2 regions of the Pseudohongiella spirulinae genome follow, and region 2 is predicted to be linked to the other one. Evidence: predicted binding sites of a transcription regulator. Region 2 holds the regulator's gene; the other holds the start of a gene.
What was found. Region 2 encodes sigma-54, which starts transcription at its own class of promoters, with help from an activator protein. Its sites were predicted from a motif close to ANTGGCATNNANNTTGCTNT; they were not measured.
Positions count from the first base shown of each region.

Region 1 (11,001 bases), 810 kb from region 2:
TCTGCAGTTGCTGCAGAGCTGCCAAAAACGGCTTGAACGGCCCGCCGGACAGAGGCTCGTTAGCGGACTGTTTCTCGCTGCGGGCGAAGGCTTCCAGCCCCTGTGATTTGTAGATTCGCTCCGCTTCGTCTGAAAACAGGACAGCATCACCATCAAAGGCAAATTTGACCTGTGTATCGCTGGCTGCCTGAGGTGCTGACGGCAGAATTGTAGCAGCAGCCACGCCCTGTTCAAGGGCATGACGCACATCAGCCCCATCCATGGACAGGAACAGGTGGCTGTTAAATGCAGAAATGTAACGATAAGGACTCACGCCGCCTGAAAACGCGGCACGTGTAATTGACAAACCATAATGTTCAATGGAATTGAAAATACGCAGGCCAGTATCTGCACTGTTGCGGGACAGCAGTATGACTTCTACTCGCTGGGTTTGCATCAGTGAATTCAGATGCAGCAGCTTTTTCACCAGGTTAAAGGCACCGCCGGCCTGCAGGGGTTCGTTTTCATGCTCAATCTGGTATTGCTGATAAGCCTCAAGCCCGTCTTCCTCGAATATACGATGGCTTTCGCTCAAGTCAAACAGGGCGCGCGAAGAAATTGCCAGTACCAGCTTATCAACTGTATTGTCGGGCATTCCAGCTCCAATAGGCAAAGAAGTAATCAGGCGTTAGAATCCTGGTCACAGATTAAGGGAATAATATGACAAGCAGAGCCGGCAATAAACCAAAAATCAGACAAAATTTATCGCACAATTCTCCACAGACCGCTCTGGTTCTGTCAGGTGGCGGTGCCCGGGCCGCTTATCAGGTCGGTGCATTGCGGGGCATAGCGACGGTCATCGACAAAGAATCGACCAATCCTTTTAATATCATCTCCGGCACCTCTGCCGGCGCACTGAATGCGACCGGACTGGCAACCCATGCACACAAATTTCGTACCGGCATCAGGATGCTGGAGTATGTATGGCGCCATATCCGCAGCGATAAAATCTATCGACTGGACTCCAACGGCCTGCTGAGCAGTGCCTCAAACTGGGTGTTTTCCTTTATCAATAACCGTGGCCGTCAGGTACCGACGTCGCTTCTGGACAACAGACCACTGGCTGATCTGCTGGCGGGTGTATTGAAAATGGAACGAGTCAACGAGAACATGAACGCCGGCTTTCTGGATAGTCTGGTAATCACCGCATCAGGTTATAGCAGCGGTGAGTCCGTGTCTTTTTTCCAGTCAGTAAATGATATCGACAATTGGCAGCGCCCACATCGTATTGGTATCCGTACCGATCTGCGGTATATGCACCTGATGGCATCTTCCGCCATCCCCACCTTGTTTCCGGCGGTGAAAATCAATCGGGAGTTTTTTGGTGACGGCGCCATCAGACAACTGGCACCTTTGAGTCCGGCCATTCATATGGGAGCCGATAAAATTCTTGCCATTGGCGTCAGCGGCGCTCGCACACGGCGCCCTGCAAAAGGTGAGCAGATCGCTCAGCCGTCGCTGTCACAGATAATCGGACATGTATTAAATAGTGCATTTGTGGATACGCTGGAAAGTGATATTGCGGTGCTGCAACGATACAACGGTCTGCTACCGTACTGCAAAAGTAAAAAGGATCTGGACATTCGTCCGGTAGAACTATTGGAGATTACACCCAGTCAGGACCTGAACCGTATCGCCGAGGACCACTACAACAGTCTGCCCAAGGCGATACGGATGTTCATCCGGGACACCAACTCCAGCTCAATCGCCAGTCTGTTGATGTTCGAGAAAGAGTATTGCGAAAAGCTCATGGAAATGGGCGTCGCTGATGCGCTTGCAAAACGCGAGCAGATCCAGGCTTTTTTCAGTCATCAGAACGAGTAGCCAAATCCGATAATGATTTTGTCTTCCTGGCTCACGCCATCCCGATCTTTACCACCCACTATGTAGGTCGCAAACATTTCCGCAGGCAGATCAGCGATGCCTTTGGTCAATGTCAGATCCAGGCTGCGGAAAGCAGAGCTTTTACCTGTCGCGGCGATGAACTTGCCACTGTCCTCGTAAGTCGCATAGCTGGCTGTGACACCCAGACCAAAACCATTGCCCAGATCGAAACCAGTGCCCAGTGTGAAGAACATATCTCCCTGGTTAGACCAGGTTACGTCTTCAGCCATGTAATGCATGCCAAAATCAATACCGCCAAAGCTCAGGCCCAGATAGGGTTCGATACCGCTGGCATCAGAGTCATCCATATACCAGTAGTACAGCGCGCCGATGTCATAAGAGAAACCGTTTGCTTCTCCAGAAAAACCACCATACAGGTCATTTTCGACCGTCGTTCCCAGGTTCGGTGTGCCGTAACCCAGGTTAGAGGCCCACCAGCCCGCATAGAAACCACTGTCAGACTCCAGGTCCAGACCACCCTGCACGGCTGCGCCGTCGTTTTCTGATGCATTGGTAATGCCTCGGAAGACGTAGCCTGAAGCAACGCCGATATTACCGCTGATTTCTACCTGAGCGGCTGCAGAGGTTGACAGGGTCATGCTGCCGGCCAGCAGAATAGCGCTTGTGCCGAGGGCCGCCAGTTTTTTGTTTGATGCGTTTTTTAAAGCCTGCATAGTGTTCACTCCTGGTTCACTGTTTTGACTTGATAGTAAGTAGTCTCTTGCACGATCCGGGTTCCTTTTCTGGATGTTGTGCCGAATCTGACAGTGAGAGAGCAATAGCTATGCCACTTTTATTTTTATAAACAATTACAAATAATTAGATAAAAATAGGAGGTTTTTCAGGAAAAAATCAGAATTCCGGACCGCACCAGCACAGTGCACAAATAAGCAGTTTGCGCCGAGCTGGAGCGGGCGCGCACCGAATTGGTACGCGGTCATGCGGCTAGCCCTGACGCGATGAAAAACATACAATAGCGCCTGAAAAAATTGCAGAGAGTGGCTATATGAGTATTTCCATCAAAACGCCCGAGGACATCCAGAAGATGCGTATCGCCGGTCGGCTGGCGGCTGAAGTTCTGGAAATGATTGGTGAGCATGTCAAACCAGGCGTTTCAACCGGAGAGCTGGATCGCATATGCCATGACTATATCGTTAATCAACAGCAGGCCATCCCCGCCCCGCTCAACTACAACGGTTTCCCGAAATCCATCTGCACGTCTGTCAATCACGTGGTATGCCATGGCATACCCAGTGACAGTAAAATGCTCAAAAACGGCGATATACTAAACATTGATATCACCGTTATTAAAGATGGCTTTCATGGCGATACCAGCAAAATGTTTCTGGTCGGTGATGTTGCACCACATGCCAAGCGCCTGGTGCGAATTACGCAGGAGTGTCTTTATAAAGCGATCGAGCTGGTGCGTCCCGGCACGCGTCTCGGCGACATAGGACACGTCATTCAGACCTACGCCGAAGCCAATAATTATAGTGTGGTACGAGAATACTGCGGGCACGGAATCGGTCAGATTTTTCATGAGGACCCACAGGTACTCCACTACGGCAAAGCAGGCACCGGCATTGAATTGCTGGAGGGTATGACCTTCACAATCGAGCCCATGATCAATCTCGGATCCCGGCACACCAAACTTTCCAAGGCTGACGGCTGGACAGTGACCACCAAAGATCGTCGTCTGTCAGCACAATGGGAACATACCCTGGCGGTCACGGCTGATGGCTGCGAAGTCCTGACACGTCGCAGCGAAGAGTCATTCTGATATGACAACAGCTTTGTACGCCGATCAATTAGTCGACTTCAACCGCGTTGATCAACGCTTGACGGGTGGCGAGTCGGCTGCGGAAGTTCTCCGCGAAGCACTACAGACTGCCTGTCAGGAGCTGGATAGACGTTATCGGGATAATGTTGATATCACTTCTCTGATCACCGGTCGGGCGCAGTTTATGGATGAACTGTTAAAACGCGCCTGGCAACAGTTTGCCTGGCAACATGCCGATCAGATCAGTCTGCTGGCGGTCGGCGGATATGGGCGCGGTGAATTACACCCTCATTCAGATATCGATCTGCTACTGCTGATGAAAGAGGATTATGCCAATTCTAATCGTGAGGCGCTCAGCGCTTTCTTTACCTTACTCTGGGACCTCAACCTTGAGATCGGGCAAAGCGTCAGAACTGTATCACAATGCCGCGACGAAGCCCTGAAAGACATCACGGTCGCGACCAGCCTGATGGAGTCGCGCACTATTACCGGCCCTGAGACCCTGCGACAACAGATGATAGATATGACGCAGGCCAATGATGTCTGGCCTGCCAGAGAGTTTTTTAAAGCCAAACGCGACGAGCAGATTGCCCGCCATCAGAAATATTACGATATTGATTACGCACTGGAACCGAATGTCAAAACATCGCCGGGTGGATTGCGCGATATTCAGACCATCGGCTGGATAGCCAAACGGCACTACGATGCTGACACCCTGCAAGAACTGGTAGAACTTGGTTTTCTGCAAGCTTATGAGTATGAACAACTGCGTCGCGGTGAGGCGCTGTTATGGAAGTTGCGATACGGCCTTCATTTGCTGGCAGGACGTAAGGAGGACCGCCTGTTATTTGACAAACAGCGCGATCTGGCAGCGATGTTTGGCTATCAGGATGATGATAAAAGTCTGGCCATTGAAAAACTGATGCAGGAATACTATCGCGCAGTCGCGATGCTGCGAGTGCTGAATGACGTGTTGCTGCAACATTTCGACGAAGTAATTCTGAGAGCCGGTGAAAAAGCCGAGATCACCAGCATCAACAAGCGATTTCAGATTCGCAACAGTTACATCGAAGTCCGTGATGACAAAGTTTTCAAAAAATTTCCTTTCGCCTTGATGGAGATTTTTGTGCTGATGGCACAAAACCCGGAAATTCAAGGCATCCGTGCGTCCACTATCAGGCTTATCCGTGAATACCGAACGCTGATTGACGACAAATTCCGCAACGACTTACGAAACACCAGCCTTTTTATGGAGCTGCTGCGTTCACCGCATGACCTGACCGCACAGCTGCGTCGTATGGCTCGTTACGGCGTGCTGGGGCGTTATCTGCCCGAGTTCGGTGCGATTACCGGCCAGATGCAGCATGACCTGTTTCATATTTACACGGTTGATGCACATACCCTTCAGGTGGTGGAGAATATGCGTCGGTTCAGGCTGCCCAAAGCCGAAGAAAACTATCCGATCGCTGCCCACATAGCCCACAAATTACCTAAAATCGAGTTGCTGTATATTGCCGGCCTTTATCACGACATCGCAAAGGGCCGCGGCGGTGACCATTCGACTCTGGGCATGAACGATGCAACCGAATTCTGCCGGCGCCATCATCTGAGCGCCTGGGACACCAAGTTAGTGTGCTGGTTGATTGGCAAACATCTGCTGATGTCCATGACAGCGCAACGTAAAGATATCTCCGACCCCGAAGTCATCCACGATTTTGCCGTTCAGGTGGGTGATAAATTGCACCTTGATTATCTGTACGCGCTCACAGTAGCCGATATCAATGCCACTAATCCCACCTTGTGGAATGCGTGGCGTGCTTCATTGTTGCGGCAACTGTACCTGAGCACCAAAAAAGCCCTGCGCAGAGGGCTTGAGAATCCTATCGACCGGGCAGACAGAATCAAGGATAAACAGGAAAGCGCCCTGCTGAAACTGGCTGACAAGGGGTTCAGCGAGAAAACCGTGCAGAGTATCTGGCAAAACACCGACGATGAATATTTTGTGCGTGAGTCGGTCGCCAATATCGTCTGGCACACTGAATCGATCGCAGAACACCAGCGCATGCATCCCGAGCAGGAAACGCTGGTGCTGGTGCAGGATACGGCGGACACACTGGCCGAAGGCGCCACGCATATTTTTATTTACACCATTAACCGCAATTATCTGTTTGCAGCCAGTGCCGCCGCCATGGAGCAACTTGGGCTGAATATTCATGACGCACGGATTTTTACCTCCAGTAAAAACTACTGCATGAATACTTACTCGGTATTGCAATCTGACGGCACACCCATCGGCGAAAATCCCCGCCGCATTGCCGAGATAAAAACCATGTTAACTGATTACCTGCAGGAGCCTTCCGCACACCTTCGGGTCGCACAAAAGCGCCGCTCTCGCAAATTGCAGCATTTCGGTCAGCAGATTGAGACCGACCTGATCAACAAACCTGATCAGCAGTGGTCAACGCTTGAGATTAACTGTATTGATAAACCGGGCATCCTGGCGGGCATCGGAAAAGTGTTTGCCGAGCAGGACATACAACTTCTGAATGCCCGCATCGCAACTCTGGGTGAACGAGTCGAGGATTTATTTTTTATTGCCGATGCCAATGATCAGCCGATCACCGATCCGGAGCGCATCAGACAGTTGCAGGAAGCACTGCAGCAGGAGCTAGGTGAATGATTACCCTGTACGGCATAAAGAACTGCGATACCGTAAAAAAGTCGCAGCAGCTGCTTGATAAAGAAAAACGCGCGTGGGTACTGCACGACTTTCGCGAACAGGGCCTGGAACGCGACCTGATCGAGACCTTTCTGGATGCATTGGAGGCTTCGGAACTGGTCAATAAACGCAGCACGAGCTGGCGACAACTGACCCGCGAACAGCAGCAACAGATCAGCAGTCGCGTCGCGCTTGTCGACACCTTGCTGCAGTATCCAACACTGATCAAGCGCCCGGTCGTTAAAACCGGGCAAGGCGACTGGCTGATCGGATACGCCGCCTTAAATGACTACCTGCGCCGCACGGCCTGACCCCGACAATTATCACACCTGGCAGGAAACTGAATGATGAGCTTTAATTCACTTCACAGCTTTGCTATCGGCATCGCTACTACAGACACTTCCGGCACCATTATTGAGGTCTATTATCCGCAGCCGCTGCTTAATCCGGCTGCCGAGTTAATTGCACCAGTTGCCAACTTGATGGCTTATCAGTCCGGCAATGCCAGTCTGCGAATCAATCCGGATCAACTACAGCAGTTGAGTCGTGAATCCGCCTGCCCCTTTGACGAGCAGATCGCCACGCAGTTAGCGGACGGCAACAAGACCTTGATCGCCTGTTTTATCGCCGAAGATCGAGCGCCGGAAAACATCGCTGAGGTGTACCTGAAACTGCATTTGCTGTCCCATCGACTGTGCAAACCTCACGCGGTCAATCTGCAGGGTGCTTTTGGTATATTGCGAAATATTGCCTGGACCAATCAGGGAGCCATTGCGATTGAAGATCTACCACAGCGTCAGTTGCAAGCGCGGGCGAGTGGCCAGTTTCTGGATGTTATATCAGTCGATAAATTCCCCAAGATGGCCAACTATATCGTACCCGCCGGTGTACGGATTGCCGATACTGCCAGGGTTCGACTGGGCGCTTATGTGGGCGAAGGCACCACTGTCATGCATGAAGGTTTTATAAACTTCAATGCGGGTACAGAAGGCACAGCCATGATCGAAGGTCGCATATCGGCAGGCGTTATCATCGGCGAAGGCAGCGATCTGGGGGGCGGCTGCTCAACCATGGGCACCTTGTCAGGAGGCGGCACAGCCATCATTTCCGTCGGGCGGGACTGTCTGATTGGTGCCAACGCCGGCATCGGTATAGCACTGGGCGATCGCTGTATCGTTGAAGCGGGCCTGTATGTGACCGGTGGCACCAAAGTCACCTTATTGGACAATGACGGACAGCAGGTAGATCTGATCAAGGCTCGGGAGCTGTCCGGAAAAAGTGACCTGCTGTTTCGGCGCAACTCGCAAACCGGTGCAGTGGAATGCAAAACCAACAAAACCCGTATTGCCCTGAATGAAGAGCTGCACAGCCATAATTGACCGGAACTGACTGACTATGAAGAGCCCCACTGTTGACCTGGCTGAAGAGCTGATTCGCATCCCCTCGGTTACCCCCGATGACAAGGGTTGTAATCAGTTGATGATTGATCGCCTGACCGAACTCGGTTTCAGCATTGAAACGATGCGCTTTGGCGACGTCAATAACTTCTGGGCCCGCTTTGGCGACCGCTCTCCCCTGTTATGTTTTGCCGGGCACACCGATGTCGTACCCAGCGGACCGGAGAAAGAGTGGCAATCGCCACCTTTTGAACCCACTATACGCCAGGGCAGGCTTTACGGCCGCGGTGCCGCTGACATGAAAGGCAGCCTGGCGGCCATGATAACGGCATGCGAGCGCTTTGTGGGCCAATGCCGTGAACAGGGCAAACCGCCGCACGGATCGATAGCTTTTCTGATCACGGCAGATGAAGAAGGTATAGCAATCAACGGTACCCGCAAAGTCATTGAGGTGCTGGAATCCCGCGGTGAAAAGATTGACTGGTGTATTGTCGGAGAACCCAGCAGCACCGATACACTGGGAGATGTGATCAAAATCGGCCGACGCGGCTCTCTGCACGGTCGACTGACGGTGCATGGTGTGCAAGGTCATGTTGCCTATCCTCACCTGGCGAGCAATCCAGTACATAAAGCCATGCAGCCTCTGCATGAGCTTTGCGCCACAGTCTGGGATGAAGGTAACGAAGCCTTTCCTCCCACAACCTTTCAGATCTCCAATATCCATGCCGGAACAGGCGCTGATAACGTTATCCCCGGCAACCTGGACGTGGTGTTTAACTGGCGCTTTTCGACCGAACTGGATGAGCAGGCCATTCGCGAACGCACTGAAGAGATTCTGGGTCAGCATGATATTGAATACTCTCTGGACTGGAAGTTGTCAGGCTTGCCCTTCCTGACCCGGGGAGACACCTTGATCAGTGCCGTTACCGAGAGCATACGCGAGGAGACCGGTGTTGTCTGTCAACCTTCCACCAGCGGTGGCACATCTGACGGGCGTTTTATCGCACCGACTGGTGCTGAGCTGGTCGAGTTGGGACCATGTAATGCCACCATTCACAAGATAGACGAATATGTGAAGGTCGCTGATCTGGATAAACTGTCGCAAATCTATGAGCGGATAATGCAACGCCTGCTTTTGCCAACGTAAATATCAAAGCGGGCCGTCTTGCCTGCAATACTGGCCGAGGGCGCCTTGTCCTGCAGGGCTGGCGCCAGTCTCGGTCGCTTGACAACCACTTTGCGTGCCACGTCCAGCGCTGCCATCAGCAGGCCATCACCCTGTGCCTCAGCGCCATGCAGATGCTGGAGGAGATAGCGATTCTTTTTAACCCGGGCTGACTTGTTGCGCTCCGGAAACATGGGGTCGAGATACACCACATCCACCGGTTCTGTCTGTCGCAAAAAGCAGACGCTGTCGACAGCTGCCTGCAGCCGCATTCGGTCCAGGATGGCAATCAATGTAGCGTCATTCGACTGGTGGGCGGTCAATATTGCGCGCGCAATACCGTCACTCAGCAGAGCATGAATCACCGGTGAACGTTCAAGCATGATCACCTGCCAACCGGCGCACGCCAGCATGAAGCTGTCCTGCCCCAAACCAGCGGTCGCATCAATGATGCTGGGGACCTCAGCAATCCGGCGATTATCGACCACACCACCAACCGCTTTAATCAGCATCTCCTTGCCTAAAGGCTGGTGACGCCTGTAACCAATTTCCGGGGTTAAAAAATCGACCCGCACTGCACCTGCATCTGGTTCGGTTTCTGACAGCAGCGTTAAGCCCTGAGCAGTACGTTCCAGCTTCAGACCGGCAGGCAGTGCGTCGTCGACCTCAGAGTCGTTCATTGGTGCTCTACCGTTCGATACGGCAGTTCTTCCTTAAGATAACTGAGGGCGGCAAGTTCAGGTGCTATGGTTCCTGTCTTCTCGAATTGCTGAATTGCAAGAGATAAGAGAACGCGTGCATCAGGCAAACACTCAAGCGAATTCTCAATACCCAGAGAGCGCCAGTCTGAACCAGCGAAGACCAGTTGCCCGACAGGTACGCCCTGCAATGCAGCCCTCACATCGTCCGCATCGATAACCTGGTCAGCGAGCAGGCAGTTCGGGAATTGACCCAGCGCATCCTGATACACACCCAGGTAATACTCCTGTTCTCTAGCCGCCATCAAAGCAGCGAACGATGACTGAGTGCTCTGCAACTGGCTCGCTGCACAACGGGCCAGCATCGCCAGAGCCGACACCGTTATAATTCCTTTATCCGAGCCGAATGCCAGACCCTGAGCAACCGCCAGACCTATTCTCAATCCCGTGAAGGAACCTGGACCACTGACCACGGCTATGGCATCCAGATCAGACAGTGTGAGACCGGACTCTGCCAACAGACCCTGAACCATGGCCAACAGGTCATCGGCATGTCGACGGGTGTTGACACTGGTATTAAAAAATTGCTGAACGCCGTTATGCAGCGCAACTGAACAGAGGGCGGCGCTGGTATCAATGGCAAGAATGCGGGGAATCATGGCGGGTATGTTTTATTCCACTGATTACTCAGGCTGGCCGCTATCACAAGTGGCCAGCCTGAGATCAGTCAGAGGTCAGGCGCTGGCTGCTGGAGTGGCTTTCTTTGCCCGCGGGGCTCTTTTGGGCGCCGCTTTTTTTACCGCGGCTTTTTTAGGGGCCGCTTTTTTCACTGGTGCTTTTTTTGCCGCCGCTTTTTTGGCAACAGTTTTTGTGCTTACTGCCTTTTTGGGTGCTGCCTTTTTAGGTGCTGCTTTCCTGGGGGCCGCTTTTTTTACTGCAGTTTTGGGTGTCGCTTTTTTGGGAGCAGCTTTTTTTACCCTGGCTTTTGCCGCCGCTTTTTTAGCGGCTGCTTTTTCACGAGCAGCTTTCAGTTTAGCTGCGGCTTTGGCCTTGGCAGCGGCTTTACGCGCAGCTGCACGCTCTTTGGCAGCTTTCGCCTTGGCCGCTGCACGAGCCTTAGCCGCTGCTTTTTTTGCAGCGGCACGTTCTTTGGCTGCTGCTTTCTTGGCTGCTATCTTTTCACGTGCTTTGATTTTCTTGATACGGGCCGCTTCTTTAGCTGCATCGACTTTTTTGCGCTTTTTCATCCACTGCGACGCAAATGCTTTAACAGCTTTCTCCAGATCAGCTTCTGCTTTAGCAGCAATGGCTTCCTTACG
Region 1 is NZ_CP013189.1:1,733,655-1,744,655, forward strand. Features, by position in the region: gene PS2015_RS07865 (5'-nucleotidase) at 1-634, opposite strand, end outside; gene PS2015_RS07870 (patatin-like phospholipase family protein) at 700-1,863, shown strand; gene PS2015_RS07875 (TorF family putative porin) at 1,851-2,597, opposite strand; gene map (type I methionyl aminopeptidase) at 2,930-3,703, shown strand; gene PS2015_RS07885 ([protein-PII] uridylyltransferase) at 3,705-6,383, shown strand; gene PS2015_RS07890 (ArsC/Spx/MgsR family protein) at 6,380-6,733, shown strand; gene dapD (2,3,4,5-tetrahydropyridine-2,6-dicarboxylate N-succinyltransferase) at 6,770-7,801, shown strand; gene dapE (succinyl-diaminopimelate desuccinylase) at 7,818-8,966, shown strand; gene PS2015_RS07905 (class I SAM-dependent methyltransferase) at 8,927-9,664, opposite strand; gene tsaB (tRNA (adenosine(37)-N6)-threonylcarbamoyltransferase complex dimerization subunit type 1 TsaB) at 9,661-10,341, opposite strand; gene PS2015_RS07915 (hypothetical protein) at 10,417-11,001, opposite strand, start outside.
Region 1: PS2015_RS07875 (TorF family putative porin) is a predicted target of sigma-54. The motif match lies at 2,696-2,715, and genes of this name have one in related genera.

Region 2 (11,001 bases):
GGATCAATTGGTGCGCGAAGCACGTTCGCTGGGCAACTGATAGCGTATCGGCCGGACGCAGGCTTGCCCGGCAGGCGTGTCGTCAGTCGATGGGCAGCCGCTCAAAATGATACATCAACCACTGCGAGCCGTAATTGATCTCATCACTTTGCACATCACGCCAATAGGTGCGTACGCTGCGTACGCACTGGTAAATGCGGAAGGAACGGGTATCCTCGATGATCAGGCCGCGAACTGAAGGGTTCAGTGTGTAGTTGGATATCTCCACCAGCTTCCAGTCTTCCAGCATGGTACGGGTGACACATTCGCTGCCGCTGAGCAGATCCTGATAGGGCACCTGAGCCTCCGCCCAACCTTGCGGTGGCACGCTTAACTCCAGTACCAGCTCTGTATCTTCCTTATCACCTGTTTCATCAGTAAAAATAACTTTCTGTAGCTCGATTGTTGCATCGCTTTGGTTTTGTGCGACGATGCGCAGGCCAGCATTTGAACTCAGGTGCCAGGCCGAGGAGTAAATAGCATATTTGACAGGGTGATCAAAGGCTTCCTGCGTCGTGACCAGCGGATCATTGCCGGAAGTCGCCTGTTCGGCTAACGCGCCGCCAGGCAGCCATGTCGATGCCAGCAGGCAGCTCAGCAGCCAGACGGGCGTCTTCCGGAAGCCGTGCGGCCTCGGGTTTCGATCAGTGGAACAGGTCATAGTGCTTACAGTCATAAGCTGATCTTATATCGTCCATTCGCCTTAATATCAAGGCCGTAAGTGTGTCGAAGCGCAACAGCCGAACGGTTGTCGGGTCAATTGCGGTTGTGGTGCTGAATATAGCAGACTGTTTGTTGGATAATGCAGTTTTATCGACCGGTGGGAGGTGTCAATTGAAAGGATTGTCAGCAGTTAAACATATTGTCTGCATTGCGTCGGGTAAAGGCGGCGTGGGTAAATCCACCACGGCGCTCAATCTGGCGATTGCCCTGCAAAAAATCGGTGCCAGGGTGGGGCTGCTGGACGCTGATATCTATGGCCCCAGTCAGCCGTTGATGCTGGGCGTGCCGCCAGGCACCCGGCCGCGCGTGTTTGATAAACAGAGCATGGAACCGGTTATGGCGCATGGCCTGCAGACCAACTCTATCGGTTATCTGGTCGAACCGGAAACGGCGATGGTATGGCGTGCACCGATGATTGTCGGGGCATTCAATCAGATACTCCAGCATACCTTATGGGAGGATCTGGATTACCTGATTATCGACATGCCGCCCGGAACCGGAGATATACAGCTCAGCCTGTCACAGACGATCAAGCTCAGCGGTGCTGTGATTGTAACTACACCGCAGGACGTTGCGCTGCTTGATGCCCGAAAAGGTATCGAGATGTTCCGCAAGGTCAGTGTGCCCATTCTGGGCGTGGTGGAAAATATGAGCATGCATATCTGCTCCAACTGCGGTCACAGTGAAGCGATTTTTGGCAGCGGCGGTGGCGAGCGATTGGCGCAGGACTACGGTGTACAAGTGATTGCTACTCTGCCACTGGATCTGTCGATTCGCGAACATACTGATGCTGGCACACCTCTCCTGCTCAGTTCGCCGGACAGCCCGGTTGCCCGGGCGTACCTGGAACTGGCCGAAACGCTTGTCAGCGCGGTGAACAATTCGGCAATTGATGCCACCGCTCCCCGGATCAGTGAGACTGATGACTGAGCGGGACAGTTGGCACGTTGCCGGGCAGCCGGATTTCTTCAACCATATTCTGAATGTCACGCGGTGGCGCCGGGCTGAACCGGCAGACAGTCAGGGCGACCGCTGCATTGATCAGTGTGCCCACGGTGCCGATGCCTTCCGGTGATATGCCGAACCACCAATTTTCCGGTGTGCTGGATTCCGGTGATACGAACTTGAAGAAGATGATATAAGCGGCTGTGAACAGGAAGCCGCTGAGCATGCCGGCAATCGCACCTTCGCGATTCATGCGCCGATAGAAAATACCCAGCACGATAGCCGGGAAGAACGAGGCTGCTGCCAGGCCAAAGGCAAATGCGACAACCTCGGCCACAAACCCGGGCGGATTGATGCCAAAGTAGCCGGCAATCAGTATGGCAACAAATATTGCCAGTCTGGCAAACAGCAGCTCCTGCTTTTCACTGATACCTGGCATCATACTGCGCTTAAGCAGGTCGTGTGACACGGCAGTTGAAATGACCAGTAGCAGGCCGGCGGCTGTTGAAAGCGCCGCCGCCAGCGCTCCGGCCGCTACCAGCGCGACAACCCAGTTGGGCAGGCCGGCAATTTCCGGGTTGGCCAGCACCATGATGTCACGGTTGACTGTCAGTTCATTGATGGCGGGGTCGCCGGAGTACTGCACACGCCCGTCGCCATTCTGATCATCGAATTGAATAAGCTGGGTAGTCTCCCAGGTGCTAAACCACGAGGGCAATTCCTCATAGCTTGCATTGTTGACTGTGTTCAACAGATTGGTTTTGGCGAATGCCGCAACCGCCGGTGCTGTTGTGTAGAGTATGGCGATGAACACCAGCGCGTAGGCTGCGGACTTGCGGGCATCACGCACACTGGGGACAGTGAAAAAACGAATGATGACATGGGGCAGGCCGGCCGTTCCGAACATAAGAGCGGCCGTAATAAAGAACACATCCTGTGTCGCGCGTTGCCCGGCTGTGTAGGTGGCAAATCCAAGCTCCTCACTCAGGCTGTCCAGCCGGTCCAACAGGTAGCCGCCACCGTATTCTTCGGTCAGTTCGGCGCCAAAACCCAATTGTGGTATCGGGTTTCCGGTCATCATCAGGGAGATGAAAATGGCTGGCACCATGTAGGCAAAAATCAGCACACAGTACTGGGCAACCTGAGTGTATGTGATGCCTTTCATGCCGCCCATCACGGCGTAGAAAAATACAATGGTCATGCCGATGATCACACCGGTAGTGATATCGACCTCAAGAAAGCGGGAAAACACAATGCCGGCACCCTGCATCTGGCCGCAGACATAAACAAACGATACGGAGATGGCACAGAAGATGGCCACCATGCGTGCGCTGCGAGAGTAGTAGCGGTCGCCAATAAAGTCCGGTACCGTGAATTTTCCGAATTTGCGCAGATAGGGTGCCAGCAACAGGGCAAGAAGCACATAGCCGCCGGTCCATCCCATCAGATAAAAAGCACCATCGCGGCCCAGGAACGAAATCAGACCAGCCATGGATATGAATGATGCGGCTGACATCCAGTCAGCGGCCGTTGCCATGCCGTTAGCTAGTGGATGAACACCGCCACCGGCGACATAAAAATCGTTGGTTGATGCCGCTCTGGACCACACGGCGATGCCGATGTAGAGACCAAACGACAGGGCAACAAATACATAGGTCCACAATTGCACGTTCATGCCTGGGTCTCCTTTTCTGGGTCACTCACTGAGCTGTCCCGGTGATAGCGGGCGTCCAGTCGATCCATCCAGAAGACGTAGACAATAATGAGTATCACAAAGACATAGATGGAGCCCTGCTGGGCAATCCAGAAGCCCAGTTTGAAGCCACCAAAGCGGAAGTTGTCCAGAAAATCAGCCAGCAGAATGCCGCAAACAAAGGATATAAATGCCCAGACTGTTAACAGTGTTGCCAGAATTCTGACATTTGCTTTCCAATAGGCTCTTGCGTGTTTATCGCGCATACCCAGACCTCAGTTTTTATTATTCGCTCGATGGTAGCACTCGTCACTTGATAGATGCCAGCCCCAATTCTGCCAGCGGTTTGACCAACTCCCCCATGCGTATCGCCCTGGCACTGGAAGCATTGCCATCAAGTCCGCGTTTGTATACGCCCTGCAAAATGGCAGCCAGTCGGAAAAAACTGAATGCCATGTAAAAGTCCCAGTTGGCGGGTGATTTTATCTGTCGGGCCTGACAATACAGATCAATCAGCTCGGCTTCTTCGGGGATGCCCAGTGCGGACAGATCCAGGCCCTGCAGGCCTTTGATTTCGCCTTCACCTGGCAGGCGCAGAGCCATCAGGTAGTAAGCCAGATCGGCCATTGGGTGACCCAGTGTCGCCAGTTCCCAGTCCAGCACGGCACGTACGTCAGGACTGTTATGGAAAAACATGACATTATCCAGGCGATAGTCGCCATGAATGATGCTGCTTTGGGCGTCGTCATCTGGCAGATTGGCCTGCAACCAGTCGATTAACTGATCCATAGCGGTTATGGTCTGAGTGGCTGACGCCTGATATTGCTTGGTCCAGCGTGATAGCTGGCGTGCAAAATAATTGCCGGGACGGCCAAAATCCTGCAGTCCTGCAAAGACATAATCGACATTATGCAGACTGGCCAGTGTATGGATCAGAGATTGGTAATAGGCGCGGCGCTGGCCGGTTTCGATCGCCGGCAGGGCAGGGTCCCAGTGCACGTCGCCGGCCTCATAGCTCATAATGTAAAACATACTGCCGATGACACCGTCATCCTCACACAGTGCCAGGGCGGTCGGCACCGGCACGGCACTGCCCTGCAATGCCTTGATCAGCCGATATTCACGATCAACGGCATGAGCTGAGGCCAGCAGCTGCCCTGGTGGTTTGCGCCGCAACACATATTGCTGCTCACCGCAGTTCAGCAGATAGCTTGGATTGGATTGCCCGCTGGCAAATTTTTCAAGTTGATAGCGCCCGTCACAGTCCGGCAGATGAGATTGCAGCCAGCTCGCCAGTGCGTTGTTGTTGTTCATCGGGTCATTGCTCATGCGTGGTATACCTTTTGATTTTAGAGCTTGCTGATCAGGTATAGGTCAAACAATGCAACCGGTCTTTGCGCTGCAGGTGCGGCAGACTATTGAAAGTGGTCAGCTGCAGACCGCGCTGATTGAAGTAAAAATGATGGGTGCCGGTATTACGAGTCTGCATGTTCAGGTTAATCAGGGTTTCTACCCCGCAGCCCAACACTTGCGCGACAGCCATGGCCATGGCGCCGCCTGAGCTGACCACCAGTACGGACTGCTCGGTTTCGGCCGTTGTTATGCTTTTTAAGGCCTGTTCAACACGGTCATAGAACTGCTGCCAGGTCTCCAGGGTGTTGGCACAATCCGGATGCGCAGCGTGCAGTTCGTCTTTGGACCAGGCTTCCATGGCGCGGCGCAGCATCTGGAAAAACAGCCGTCCACCGTCTGCCGTGCCTGGTGTTTCAATGCCCGCGACCTGGCAATAGACGGCAGCCAGGGTATGGAAATCGAACTCATTAAAGCCGACGTCGCACTCAAGTGACTGTTCCAGGTTCATCGACTGCAGAATGCCCCGGGCGGTCTGTTGCTGACGGAGCATGGAGCCGGTGATAACCCGGTCAAAATGAATGCCAAGTTCGCTGAAATAGTCGCCCAGCCATTGAGCTTGTTGCAATCCAAGAGGCGATAATTGGTCGTAATTATCTGCGCCAAAAGACGCCTGTCCGTGGCGGACCAGGTACAACTGGCTCATAAGTCAGAATCCGCGCTATTGATTTGTGTTATTGATAGATTAAAGTATCATTCATGAGAATAATACATTTGATTGACTCCGTCATGCGGAGAGGGGCTTTGTTCTGAAAAAACTGGACCTTAATCTGTTTCTGGTATTTGACACCATTTACACGGAACGCAACCTGACCCAGGCCGCCAGGACACTGGCGATTACCCAGCCGGCCGTCAGCAATGCCCTGTCACGTCTGCGGCGGGTCTTCAATGACGAGTTATTCGTGCGCACATCAAAAGGGATGCTGCCGACCCCCGTGGCCGACAGCATTGCCCAGAACATATCGGCAGCACTGAATCTGCTCAATGCCAGCGTCCTGGAACGCGAGGAGTTTGACCCCAGATCAGCAGAGCGCACATATAGCTTCAGCATGACAGATCTCGCGGAGGCGGTGATATTGCCGCGACTGTTTCCCTACTTTGAAACTCATGCGCCAGGTTTGTCCCTGCAAAGTTATTACACCAAACGCCATGAACTGGTTCGACAACTCTCGCGTGGTGAGCTGGATTTTGCGGTCGATGTGCCGTTGATTGAGGACGCCCAGGTTGCGCATCAGTCCCTGATTAAAGAAAACTATGTGTGTGCCATGCGACCTGATCACCCATTGGCGGGCCAGAATCTGACATTGGACGCCTATCTGGCGATGAGCCATATCCATGTGTCCAGTCGCCGACGCGGCCTGGGGCAGGTTGATATGGCGCTGCTGAAACACCAGGCAGAGCGCAAAATTCAACTACGGGTTCAGCACTATCGGGTCGCGGCTGAAGTCGTCAGTGGCACAGACCTGGTGCTGACCGTACCGCGCTTTCTGGCCGATCAGTACGCCTTGCTTTTACGGCCATTGCCGTTTGAAGTGCCTGCTCTGGATATGCATCTGTACTGGCATCGACAGTCTGACAGCGATCCGTCGCACAGATGGCTGCGTGACTCACTGATAGGTCTGTTCAGGACTCATCAGTTGATGACTGATTTAACATAGTCAAGCAGCTTGCGTCGTGCACGCATGAGTTGATCATCGGAACCAATGTGCTCGCTCGCCGTATCTGACAGTGTGCTGTAGTTGCGCTGCAGTTGTCGCAGCGTCTGCCGCTGCGCCATCGGCCACTTGTCCAGAAACGCCTCCAGGGCATCATTGTCTGCGCTCAGCAGGCGTTGCCCCCAACGTTCAATGTCCTGACTACGTCTCACCTCGCGAGCACTGGGCGTTCGCAGTTTTTGCAACGCTTCGGCGATTGCTTCATGATCAGCCGCTCGCATGACCTTGCCGATAAACTGCAACTGGCGGCGCTTCGCCTCATTTTTGTTTGGTAGTCGCTGGTATTCCTTTAATGCCTGCAGCAGCGACTCAGGAAGCTCTATTTGTTGTAACTGGCGCGCATTCAGGGTCAGCAGCTCTTCACCCAGTTTTTGCACGGCAGTCATGCGTTGTTTGCGACGGGTCTTGCTTTCAGCGGTATCGTCCGCGTGCAGGACCGCGCTTTTATCGTTGGGAGAAGTCATTCTGTGCCGGAGCCCTATTCGCCTTCATCGAAGCGGTCATTAACGAGTTTTGTGATAGCCAGCAGTGCCTGCTCTTCGTCATCGCCGTCAACGATGATTTTTAAAACGGTACCTTTGCCGGCGGCCAGCATCATCAGTGAAAGAATGCTGTGCGCATCAACCAGCTTTTCTGTGCCAATGGAGACTTTGCTGTTGAACTGATTAACAATGCCGACCAGTTTGGAGGCGGCGCGCGCGTGAAGGCCGGCCTTGTTGCAAATAGTAATGGTTGACTCAATCATGTTGCACTTTCCCGGTCGCAGGCCGGCTTAATTCGCGATGTAGAAGCTGCAGGTTGCTTATTTTGTCAGAGAACTCACCATACAGGCGCTCGCACAGATAGACAGAGCGATGCTGTCCGCCGGTGCAACCAATGGCGACAGTCATGTAGCTGCGATTGCTGGCTTCGTAGCTGGGCAGCCAGCGTTGCAAATATTGGGTGATATCCGTCAGCATGGCCTCAACATCGGGATGGCTGCTCAGAAAGCTCACTACGGCCGCATCCTTGCCCGTGAGATGGCGCAGGCTGGCATCCCAGTACGGATTGGGCAGGCAGCGTGCATCAAACACCAGATCGGCATCAACCGGAACGCCGTTTTTGAATCCAAATGACTCAAACATCACTGACAGACTGGCGTTCTTTCTCTCCAGTATTCGGGAGCGCACCAGTTCGCGCAATTGATGGACTGACATTGAACTGGTGTCAATAGACAATCCGGCCAGAGTGGCTATGGGCTCCAGCAATTCCCTTTCTTTGTTGATGGCCTCGCGCAGTCCAATGCTGTCGGTAGTAAGCGGGTGGCGCCGACGGCTTTCGCTGAAACGGCGAATCAGTACCGGGCTGCTGGCATCCAGGAAAATCACTTCCGGGTTCAGGCTTGATTCCTGCAGGTTTCGCAGGATATCAGGGACTTTTTTAAGATCATCAGGAATGTTGCGGGCATCAATACTCACGGCAACGCGGGGCAATTCCTGCTGCTCATGGCTGATGCGCTGAATGAAGGCAGGCAACAGGCTGGCCGGCAAATTATCGATACAGTAATAACCACTGTCTTCCAGCATGTTAAGCGCCGTACTTTTACCTGAACCGGAGCGACCGCTGATTATCAAGAGTTTCACGCGCGTACCTGCCTGACGAGGGTTATTGGCTGCTTTGCTGATCGAATCGAATGGCGGTGTCGTAAAGTTCCTGGTCTGTTGCAGCGGCTCGTAAAGCCTGGCAGAAAGCCTCCTGGTGGAACAGGTGCGCCAGCGCGCTTAACACACGGAGATGCTCTGCTGTTTCTTCAGCCGGTACAATCAGAATGAACAACAGGTCCACCTGTTGCGAGTCGACGGCGTCAAAATCAATGCCTTCTTCCAGCTTGACCAGTGTGCCGGTGATCGCATCGCACTCGGCGACCCGGCAATGCGGGATAGCAATACCGTTGCCGATTCCCGTGCTGCCAAGTTGCTCCCGTGCCAGCAGCGCTGTGTAAATGGAGTCGGCGGACAGTTGCGGTGCTGACTTGGCGATCTTTTCGCTGATGGTTGTCAGAAAGCGTTTTTTGCTGACCCCGGGCAGATTACAAAAAACCCGTTCCGGGGTAAGAATACTGGTCAGTTGCATGAATAGGTCCTGTTATCCGGAGACGACATTCTAGAGCCTTGCTTCTTTGCTGGCAATCGGACTGGTCTCAGTCCAGGCGTTTTCGCTCGTTGGAGGGCGGTATCGCCAGTGATTCACGATACTTGGCAATTGTCCGCCGTGCTACGTTAATACCCTGCTCTTCCAGCAGTTTGGCAATTTTACTGTCACTCAGCGGCTTGCGGGTATTCTCTGAAGCAACCAACTTTTTGATCAGGGCACGTATGGCGGTAGATGAACATTCGCCCCCGGCAGCTGTACTGACATGGCTGGAGAAAAAGTACTTAAGCTCGAAGATGCCGCGCGGCGTGTGCATATATTTTTGTGTGGTGACCCGGGAAATGGTCGACTCATGCATTTCAACCGCTTCGGCGATATCGTGCAGAACCAGGGGTTTCATGGCTTCTTCGCCATGTTCCAGAAAACCCTGTTGATGCTCAACAATTCGACTGGCGACTTTCAGCAGGGTTTCATTGCGACTCTGCAGGCTTTTCAGAAACCAGCGGGCTTCCTGCAGATTGTCTCTCAGGTAATTGTTGTCTGCACTGTTTTCAGAGCGTTTTACCAGTGCTGCGTAGTCGGCATTGATGCGCAACCTGGGCGCTGTTTCAGGGTTTAGTTCGACCTGCCAGCGGCCACTGCGTTTGTCTTTGGTGACAATGACATCGGGTATAACATAATTGGTATTGGCCGGCGCAATGTCGGCGCCGGGTCGCGGATTAAGTTTTTCGATGATGGCAATTGCATCACGCAGTTCATGTTCCTTCAGTCGGGCCAGACGCATGATCTGTGCGTAGTCGCGGCTGCCAAGCAGGTCCAGATGGTCTTTGACCAGCACCAGGGCATGTTCAATTGCCTCTGTTCGGGCCGCAACCGGAATCTGTTGCAACTGGATGCTCAGACACTCGGATAGATCGCGGTAAGCAACACCCACCGGATCGAATTGCTGGATGCGGTGCAGTACCGCGATGACTTCGTCCTCGTCGACCTCCAGTTCGCCCTGCAATCCTTCCAGAATAGACTGCACACTGACTGACAGCTGACCATTAGCGTCAATGGCATCGATAATGGCCATGCCGATCAGCCGGTCTATATCGGACATATTGGTCAGATTGAGCTGCCAGCTCAGGTGATCCTGAAGTGTTTCTGAGGCGGAATCGCGAGACTCAAAGTCGTTGTCGTCACTGTCAGATGCCGGGCCGCCGGTTGTGTAGGTGCTCTGGTAGATGTCGTCCCAGTGCGTGTCGACGGACAACTGCTCCGGAATGCTGTCTTCCCATTTGGAGTCGCTGCTGTCTTCAGAGGTGTCTTCTGTGGCTTTGGCTGTTGCCTTATCAAATGCCAGTTCGCGTTCTTCGTAGGAGTCGTTGGTACTTTCTGGCGCTTCCTGTGACTCGTCGAGTTCCAGCATGGGATTGGATTCCAGTGCTTCGTGGATCTCGTTCTGAAGGTCCAGTGTTGATAACTGCAGTAGCCGGATAGCCTGCTGCAGCTGCGGTGTCATGGTCAGTTGCTGACCAAGTTTTAGCTGTAGCGAAATTTTCATGGCGACAAGTACTTCATTTAAACCTGGTGCCCGGCACAGAGGATTTGAAAGCAAGCATCATGCCGAGTTGGTGATGTTTTTGCAAGATCACGGCGGTCCATCTAAATGTGAAAGTTCTTGCCAAGATAGACTTCCCGGACCTTCTCATTGGCCAGGATCTGCTCTGAGCTGCCTTCAGCGATGATACCGCCTTCGCTGACGATGTAGGCTTTGTCGCAGATGTCCAGAGTTTCCCGGACGTTGTGATCGGTCAACAGTACTCCAATGCCGCGCTGCTTCAGGTGTTCGATAATCGATTTGATATCGCTGACAGAGATCGGATCTACGCCAGCAAAAGGTTCGTCCAACAAGATAAAGCGCGGGTCATTTGCCAGAGCCCTGGCGATTTCTGTGCGACGACGCTCACCGCCTGACAGGCTCATACCCTTGTTCTTGCGGATATGATTGATGTGAAACTCCTGAATCAGACTGTCGAGCTTCTCTTGTCGGCCAGCTTTATCGAGGTCGTTGCGGGTTTCCAGAATGGCCATGATATTGTCTTCGACCGACAGGTTGCGGAAGATCGAAGAATCCTGAGGCAGATAGCCAAGTCCCAGTCGCGCGCGCGCAAAAATTGGCAGACCGGTCAGGTTTTCATCATTGATAAGAATGCGGCCCCTATCGGCATTAACCAGACCGACAATCATGTAGAAACAGGTAGTTTTACCGGCTCCGTTGGGGCCCAGCAGGCCAACGATTTCGCCGCTTCGCACAGACATGGAGACGTCGCGGACGACCTGGCGGCCTTTGTAAGATTTGGC
Region 2 is NZ_CP013189.1:2,544,577-2,555,577, reverse strand. Features, by position in the region: gene PS2015_RS11770 (hypothetical protein) at 1-40, shown strand, start outside; gene PS2015_RS11765 (hypothetical protein) at 83-715, opposite strand; gene apbC (iron-sulfur cluster carrier protein ApbC) at 874-1,692, shown strand; gene PS2015_RS11755 (sodium:solute symporter family protein) at 1,673-3,382, opposite strand; gene PS2015_RS11750 (DUF4212 domain-containing protein) at 3,379-3,666, opposite strand; gene PS2015_RS11745 (phosphotransferase family protein) at 3,710-4,729, opposite strand; gene PS2015_RS11740 (histidine phosphatase family protein) at 4,764-5,456, opposite strand; gene PS2015_RS11735 (LysR family transcriptional regulator) at 5,560-6,468, shown strand; gene yjgA (ribosome biogenesis factor YjgA) at 6,444-6,989, opposite strand; gene PS2015_RS11725 (HPr family phosphocarrier protein) at 7,004-7,270, opposite strand; gene rapZ (RNase adapter RapZ) at 7,263-8,147, opposite strand; gene ptsN (PTS IIA-like nitrogen regulatory protein PtsN) at 8,170-8,637, opposite strand; gene PS2015_RS11710 (RNA polymerase factor sigma-54) at 8,705-10,201, opposite strand; gene lptB (LPS export ABC transporter ATP-binding protein) at 10,303-11,001, opposite strand, start outside.